DNA from 2 places in the Nocardiopsis sp. NPDC055879 genome. Region 2 is predicted to be linked to the other one. Evidence: predicted binding sites of a transcription regulator. Region 2 holds the regulator's gene; the other holds the start of a gene.
What was found. Region 2 encodes LexA, which represses DNA repair genes until DNA is damaged. Its sites were predicted from a motif close to TCGAACANNTGTTCGA; they were not measured.
Positions count from the first base shown of each region.

Region 1: the regulator LexA is predicted to act here: its motif matches at 1,819-1,834, upstream of ruvC (crossover junction endodeoxyribonuclease RuvC).

Region 1 is NZ_JBSHCT010000001.1:443,177-447,383, reverse strand. Features, by position in the region: gene ruvB (Holliday junction branch migration DNA helicase RuvB) at 1-558, opposite strand, end outside; gene ruvA (Holliday junction branch migration protein RuvA) at 577-1,194, opposite strand; gene ruvC (crossover junction endodeoxyribonuclease RuvC) at 1,243-1,791, opposite strand; gene ACWGKS_RS01855 (NUDIX hydrolase) at 1,983-2,759, shown strand; gene ACWGKS_RS01850 (lipopolysaccharide kinase InaA family protein) at 2,795-3,892, shown strand; gene ACWGKS_RS01845 (hypothetical protein) at 3,939-4,207, shown strand, end outside.
Region 2 is NZ_JBSHCT010000008.1:129,194-133,400, forward strand. Features, by position in the region: gene nrdR (transcriptional regulator NrdR) at 64-573, opposite strand; gene lexA (transcriptional repressor LexA) at 1,250-1,924, shown strand; gene ACWGKS_RS11460 (alpha/beta hydrolase family protein) at 2,018-3,115, shown strand; gene ACWGKS_RS11465 (hypothetical protein) at 3,122-3,778, opposite strand; gene ACWGKS_RS11470 (hypothetical protein) at 3,775-4,207, opposite strand, start outside.

The DNA.
Region 1 (4,207 bases), on a different contig from region 2:
GGCGGGTTCGTAGAAGTCCATGTGCGCGGTGAACCCGAACCGGTCACGCAGCGGGGCGGGCAGCATCCCGGCCCGCGTGGTGGCCCCGACCAGGGTGAACGGGGCGATGTCCAGGGGGATCGCGGTGGCTCCGGGGCCCTTGCCGACCATGACGTCGACCCGGAAGTCCTCCATGGCGACGTAGAGCATCTCCTCGGCGGGCCGGGCCATGCGGTGGATCTCGTCGAGGAAGAGGACCTCGCCCTCCTGGAGGGTGGAGAGCACCGCGGCCAGGTCACCGGAGCGTTCGATGGCGGGGCCGGAGGTGATGCGCAACGGCGCACCGAGTTCGGCGGCGATGATCATGGCCAGGGTGGTCTTGCCCAGACCTGGACCGCCGGACATGAGGATGTGGTCGGGAGCGCGGTTGCGACGCTGTGCGCTGTGCAGGACCAGGGACAACTGTTCGCGGACCCGTTCCTGGCCGACGAACTCGTCCAGTATTCGAGGGCGCAGTGCCCCCTCGATCCGGAGTTCGTCGACGTCGGCCTCGGGCGAGACCGCATCACGTTCGTGCACGGGGTTCTCCTTCGGGCCTTAGGCGCGGCTGAGTTTGCGCAGGGCGCTGCGCAACAGGACGGTGACGTCGCTGGTGGTCTCGGCCTCGGCGGCGACGGCGGAGGCGGCGGCCTCGGCGTCCTTGCCGGACCAGCCGAGGTTGACCAGTCCGGAGACCACCTGTCCCCGCCATGCGCCGTTGGGTCGGGCGGTGGCGGTGGGGTCCGCGCCGGGCAGGGTGCCGTCGGTACTGATCGGCGCCTCCAGCTTGCCCTTCAGCTCCAGCACGATGCGTTGGGCCCCCTTCTTGCCGATGCCGGGGACCCTGGTCAGGGCGGCGGTGTCCTCGGTGTGGACGGCCTGGCGGAGGCTGTCGGGGCTGTGCACGGCGAGCATGGCCAGGGCCAGACGGGGGCCCACCCCCGAGGCGGTCTGCAACTGCTCGAACAGGTGCTTCTCGTCGTCGTCGACGAACCCGAACAGGGTGAGGGAGTCCTCGCGCACGACCATGCTCGTGGCCACGGTGCCCTCCTCCCCCACGTGCAGTCGGGACAGGGCGGAAGGGGTGCACTGGACGGACATGCCGACCCCGCCCACGTCGATGACGGCGCTGCCCGCGCCGCGTGCGGCCACCCGGCCGGTGAGGAACGCGATCATCTGTCATGGACACCCGGAGGGGTGTCCGTCTCCTTCCTGGGGGCGGTGTCAGCGGCCGCGCGCTCGGCGGGCCAGTTCCACCTTGCGGGCGAAGTCCTGTTGGGCCTGGGCCGCCCGGGACTGGGCACCGCCGCGCCAGATGTTGCAGATGGCCAGGGCCACGGCGTCGGCGGCGTCGGCGGGTTTGGGCGGGCCATCGAGACCGAGGATACGCGCCACCATCGTGCCGACCTGCGCCTTGTCGGCACGCCCGTTGCCGGTGATGGCGGCCTTGGCCTCGCTGGGCGTGTGGGTGACGACGGGCAGGCCGCGGCGGGCGGCGCAGACCAGGGCGAGGCCGCTGACCTGGGCGGTGCCCATGACGGTGCTCAGGTTGTGCTGGGCGAAGACGCGTTCGACGGCCGCGGCTTCGGGTTCGTACTTGTCGAGCCACTCCTCGATGCCGCGTTCGATGCCCAGGAGGCGTTGGGGCAGGTCGGTGTCGGGGCTGGTGCGGATCGCGTCGGCGGCGATCAGGCGCAGTGGGCGACCGATGGATCCCTCGACCACGGCGATGCCGCAGCGGGTCAGTCCCGGGTCGATCCCCAGCACGCGCACGTGGTCACCCTGCTTTCCATCGATTCATCGAACGTTCGTTCGCACCATGCTAGCGGCGCGGAGTGACAGCGCCCGCCGCCCTTCGGGCGTGTCGACGCCACCGTCCCGGGACTGGACAGCGGACGAAGCTCGGGTTATGTTGTTCTCGAATCGAGAATTACTCAGATTGAGAACAACCAGAGGGGTCAACGGTGTCCGAGGGGATCGATGGGCGATACGACGACGGGGACGAGCGCGGTTTCCTCTCCTCCTACGACCCGCACGCCTTCGCACCCGCCGCGGTGACCGTCGACGTGGTCGCCCTGACCATCCGCGAGGGCCTCCCCCACGTCCTGTTGGCCCGCCGCGCCGCGCACCCCCAACGCGGACTGTGGGCACTGCCCGGCGGATTCGTCCGTGCCCAGGACTCCGAAGCCGGACCGGCCGACCTCGACCTTCCCGACGCCGCGCTGCGGGTCCTCGCCGAGAAGACCCCGATGCCCACCGAGATCCACCTGGAACAGCTGGGGACCTACGGCGCCTTCGACCGCGACCCGCGCATGCGGGTGATCTCGGTGGCGTACATGGTGTTCGCCCCCGACCTGCCCGATCCCGGGACCGGACGCGACATCTCCGAAGCCGCGTGGGTGCCCTGGACGACGAAGGAGGAGACGGCCTTCGACCACGCCCGCATCCTCGACGACGCCGTCGAACGGGCCCGCTCCAAGCTGGAGTACACGTCGCTGGCCACCGCGTTCCTCCCTTCGACCTTCACCATCACCGCCCTGCGCGGGGTGTACGAGGCGATCTGGGGGCGCACCCTGCACGCCGCCAACTTCCACCGCAAGATCCTCGCCACACCCGGCTTCGTCGAGGACACCGGCGAACTGGCCGACCGCGGCGGCTCGGGCGGCGGACGACGCGCCCGCCTGTACCGGGCGGGCGAGGCCGCCCTGCTGCACCCACCGCTGCTCCGCGGCGCCCAATGACCGGCCCCGACCCACACCCCCGAAGGGAGGACGACATGGACGGCGAATCGCGCACGCACGACGACTTCGACTCGGCCCTGCGCGGGGTCGACATGGCCACCGGGCCCACCGACCTGTTCGGAGCACCGCCCCGGGACGGCCGGATCCCGCCGGACGCCACCGCCGTCTACCGCCGGCTCGCCAGGCTCCTGCACCCCGACACCGCGCCCACGCGGCGACGGGACGACGCGGCCGACGGGTTCGCCCGTCTCACCGACGCCTGGCGCCGCTACCGGAACGCGGTCCAGGGCGGTCCGGGCCTGGACGACCTGGTGCTGACCACCGAGGAGCGCACCTACCACGTCGACCGCGGCCGCCCCGTGGCCGAGGGCGACATCGCCGACCTGCGCGCGGTGCGCTACCGGGACGGGGACCGGTGGCGGGACGCGGTGCTCAAACTTCCCCGCGCGCCCCGCGACAACGACCTGGTGCGGGCCGAGGCCGCCGCGCTGCGGCGTATCCACGAGTGCGGCGCGCCCCGCTACCGCGCTTTCAGGCCCGAACTGGTCGGAACGCTCCGGCACCGGGACCCGGCCACGCGGGTGGAGCGGCACGGCAACGTCCTGCGGCGGCTGTCGGGGTTCTACGACCTGGCCGAGGTGCGGCGCGCCTACCCCGACGGGGTCGATCCCCGCGACGCCGCCTGGATGTGGCGCCGACTGCTGGTGGCGATCGGCGACGCCCACCGGGCCGGCGTCGTGCACGGGGCCGTGGTGCCCGAACACGTGCTGATCCACCCGGACGAGCACGGTCTGGTGCTCGTGGACTGGTGCTACTCGGTGACCTTCGACGCGACCCGTACCGCCCCGCATGTCCCGGCGATGGTGCCGCACCGCAAGGACGTGTATCCGCCCGAGGTCGCCGCCCGGCGCCCCGCGCGACCCGCCACCGACGTGTACATGGCGACCAGGTGCGTGGAGTTCGTGACCGCGGGCCGGTTACCGCGTCAGTTGGCGGCGTTCGCACGAGGCAGTTCGCTGCCGGCGCCCGAGCGGCGACCATCCGACGCGTTCGCCCTGCTGGAGGAGCTGGACCAGGCCCTGGAGCGGACCTTCGGGCCACCCCGGTTCCACCCCTTCCACATGCCCGACTGAAATCTCGCCCCCGCACCCACCCTCATCACGATCCACGGAGACAGACATGGGAAGCAGCCACTGGTCCACCGACGCCTACCACGCCCGCCAGGCCTTCCGGGACTCGCGCGGCATCGGAGCGTTCGACTACCACGACAACGCGACCAAGAAGGCGCGCGCCGGCTGGAAGCCGCACCCGACCCTCGACCCGCACGGGGTCACCGTCCGTGAGAGCCGCGACTCCGACGCCCACCCGAACTCGCTGGCGGTGTCGGTGCTGTTCGACGTCACCGGCTCCATGGGAAGCGTTCCGCGCGTGCTGCGCACCAAACTGCC
Region 2 (4,207 bases):
ATGACCGCGCGGGTTCTTGCCGTCGCTGCGGTCTCGGGCGGTTTCGGTGAACGCCCGGGCCCGCTATGAGGCGGTGTCGGCCGTGGGCATGGCCGGATCGGAGTCCTGGTCCTTCTCCGTCCCGTCCTCACGATCGGTCCGCAGGCTGGCGATCTCCGCTTCGAAGTCCGCCAGGCTCTCGAAGCCCCGATAGACGCTGGCGAAGTGCAGGTAGGCGACTTCGTCGAGGTCGCGCATCGGGACGAGGATGGCCAGTCCGATCTCGTTGGCCGGCACCTCCGCCACGCCACGGCCTCGGATCTCCTCCTCGACCTGTTGGCCGAGTTTGGCGAGGGCGTCCTCGGAGACGGGCCGCCCCTGGCAGGCCCGGCGCACCCCGGCGATGATCTTGCTCCGGCTGAAGGGCTCGGTGACCCCGGAGCGCTTGGCGACCATGAGCAGGACGGTCTCCTGTGTGGTGAAGCGTCGCTCACAGACCGGGCAGGAGCGGCGTCGCCTGATCGCGGAACCGTCGTCGGTGGACCTGCTGTCGATCACCCTGGTGTCCGGATGACGGCAGAACGGACAATGCATCCTGGTTCACCTGCTTCCCTATACCCGAACCACAACCCTTGAGTCTACCTAACCACAACTTCTAGGCACATACCCCATTGGTAACACCAGATGTTGTGGTCGAACCTAGACCCCGGGGGCACGGGTCGCAACCCGCCCCTAGGCGTGTTCCTCAAGTGGGGGCTCAGGACCCGCCTCCACCGGGGAGGAGGTCTCGAATACGTCGGGGGGTCGCTTCCAAGGATAAGGGGACCGCACCCGGGGGGACCCCGTTCGGCGCGCGTTCCACAGGTGAGGAATCCCTTGCCCGGCGGGCTTTCCGGCATCCACGCGACCTCCGGGGACACGCTCCGGGGCCGCCTCGGGCGAAGCACCGGGAAAGCCGTTTTCGGCATTCGACGGACAGCGGCGAGGGAACGCGTGTACATACTTAACCGAGGGTCATCGGAAAGGCCCGCCGAAAAGGCGAAGTCGCCGTCCTCGGCCGCTCGAACGCTTGTTTGATATCACCGTGTGCAACGACTAATCTTGACCTTGATTTCCCACCGGTTTCGCCGTCTCGCCCACTCGTGAGACGACGGACCCGTCACCGGCCACCCGAACAGGCCCTGACCGAACCGAACGCCGAGGAGGCCCGGCCGTGCCGGAGGACAACACCGAGGTCGTCGACCCCGGAAACACCACCGTTCTTTCGCCCGTGGGTGACACGGGCGGTGCCGTGCCCGAAGCCCCCAAACTGACCGCGCGCCAGCAAAGCGTTCTCAACTGCATCCAGCGTTATGTGCGCGAGCGCGGTTTTCCGCCGTCCATCCGAGAGATCGGGAACGCCGTCGGTCTTTCCAGCCCTTCCAGCGTCGCGCACCAACTCAAGGTGCTCCAGCGCAAGGGCTACCTGCACCGGGACCAGAACCGGCCGCGCGCGGTCGAACTGCGCGCCCCCGGCCGCGACACCGCGCAGAGCATCAAGCCCGAGGAGCTCACCGCCGACGCGACCCGGGCCGCCGCGGTGCCGCTGATCGGTCGGATCGCCGCCGGTGGCCCGATCCTGGCCGAGGAATCGGTCGAGGACGTCCTGGCGCTACCGCGTCAGCTGGTCGGCGAGGGTCGGCTGTTCATGCTGACCGTGGTCGGCGACTCCATGACCGACGCCGCCATCACCGACGGCGACCTCGTGGTGGTCCGCCAGCAGCCCACCGCCGAGAACGGCGACATCGTCGCGGCCATGTTGGACGACGAGGCCACCGTCAAGGTGCTGCGTCGCGGGGACGACGGCCACGTGTGGCTGATGCCCCGCAACGACGCCTACGAGCCCATCAACGGCGACGCCGCGACCATCCTCGGCAAGGTCGTCACGGTCATGCGCCGCGTCTGACCCTGGCCGGGAACGACGACCGCACCGCCCCGGCCACGCCCACCAGGGCACGGCCGGGATGGTGCGGGAGGGCACGGCCGATACGCTGAGGGCGTGTCCATTCCTGCCCACACCCCCGTCGCCCGCGGCCGCGTACGACGCCGTGGCCGCTCGGTCTCGGTGATCGCCGCCCTCACCCTGCTCGTCTCGGCCTGTGGCCCCGCCGAGGAAGAGGGCCCCGAACCTCCGGGGGTGAGCGGTGCCGAGCGCGAGCTCAGCTTCGAGGGTGGCGGGTTCACCGTCGACGGCACGTTCACCGCGCCGCGGGAGAGCGGCTCCGAGAACGGGGTGCCGGGCGCGCTCATCATCTCCGGCAGCGGCCCCACCGACCGGGACGGCAACAGCGCCGGGCGCCCCGAGGCCGACACCAACCTCAACCTGTCCCGGGTGCTCGGTGACGCCGGGGTGGCGACCCTTCGCTACGACAAGTTGGGCAGCGGCGACCCCGCCACCTTCGACGACGAGGTGAGGGAAGCCCTGGAGGAACCGGTCGATCCCGAGGTCTTCGACGCCCAGATGGCCGCCGCTTACACGGCGTTGGTTGAACAGCCCGAAGTCGACCCCGAGCGCACGATCGTCGTGGGCCACAGCGAAGGCGCGCTGTACGCGCTACGCGCGCACGAGGTGCTCGACGGCGCCGAACCCGCTTTGGTTCTGGCGGCTCCGCCGGGGACGCGCATGCTCGACGTCATCGACCGTCAGGTCTCCGAGCAGGTCCGGACCGCCGAGGCGCAGGGTGCGCTCAGTGAGGCCGAGGCCGTGCGGATGCTGTCCCACGCCCGGACGTCGCGCGCCGCGGTACGGGGCGGTCAGGAGTTGCCCGAGGGCGACACCACGGGTCTGTTCTCCCCGCAGAACCAGGACTTCCTCGCCTGGATCGATGCCTTCGACCCGCCCGAACTGGCCGCCGCGTTGCCCGAACGGACCCCCGTCCTGGTGCTCTGGGGCGATGAGGACGCCCAGATCACCCGGGACGAGGTCGACCGGCTGATGGGTGGTCTGGAGGGGGCCGAGCGGGTGGACCTGGCCGGGGTCGACCACGTGCTGCGCGAGTACGACGACTCCCCCGGCGCCGCCGCGTTGGACGCCGACCGGGCGTTCTCGCCAGAGGTGTCCCCGGCGGTGCGGGAGTTCGTCGAGGGTCTGTGGTGAGACCGCTCAGTCGGTCTCGTCCGCCTCGATGCTCTCGGGGAGTTCCGCCACGATCGACCTGACCAGCCGCTCGGATTCGGCCGCGGCCGCCTCCCCATCGACCGATCCGACGGCGTCGTAGTCGGTGGAGGCGGTGTAGCAGGACTCCAGGTAGAGGTTGGAGACGCGCACACCGGTGCAGCCGACCTCGAAGGCGCCGATCTCCACCCAGGTCAGGGCCTGGTCACCGAGATCGTCGATCGGTCGTGGGTCGTTGCCCGCCGCGGTGGACTCCAGGGTGTCGGCGGCGGTCTCGTCGCCGCCCTCGACCGGGGCGGCGACCAGCATGAGCGTGGCCGCGGCCGGGACGGCGGTTCCGCCTTCCTGCGGGGTGGCCCAACGGCACTGCGATCCGGTGCCGAAGGTGTCCTGGGCGCTGCCGACGGTCTCCTCGATCTCCAGTTCATGGTCGGGAACGAGCTCGGCCAGGACCTCGGTCTCGCCGATGGCGCACTCGGGGGCGGCCTCGTAGGCGCCGTGTTCGGCCCCGCCTCGGAGCAGGTACCAGATCAGCCAGCCGGTGAACGCGATCACCACCAGCACGAGCGCGACGAGGAGGACGACCGCGAAGGTACGGCTCTGTGGCGGAGGCGCTCCGGGGTCGGTCTCGTAGGTACCGCTCACAGCGCCTCACCGATTCGTCCGGCCACGTCCACGGCGGTGTCCCGGGCGTCCTCGAAGGAGACGGGGTCTCCTTCGGACTCCCCGGTGTAGGTGACCCGTACGAACAGGTTGGTGGTGTGGAAGGCGAGTTCGGCCGTGCCGGGGAGCTGTCCGCGCCAGACCTCGGCGCCGGCTGCGCCGGGGAGTTCGACGGGTTCGCCCCGGGTCGGCACCACGGCCTGATGGGCCAGGGCCGCCGCCTCGTCGCCACTGACGGCGGGTTCGGCCGAGGCGTCGGTGAAGCGGGCCGACAGGTCCACGCGCAGGATCGTCCGGTCACCATCGGTGGCCCCCGCGGTGCTCCACACGCACACGGTGTTCTCCCCGCCGCTCAGGGGACCTTGGTCGTCGGTCTCCAGGACGGCCCCGGGCAGTACCTCGGCGAGTGTG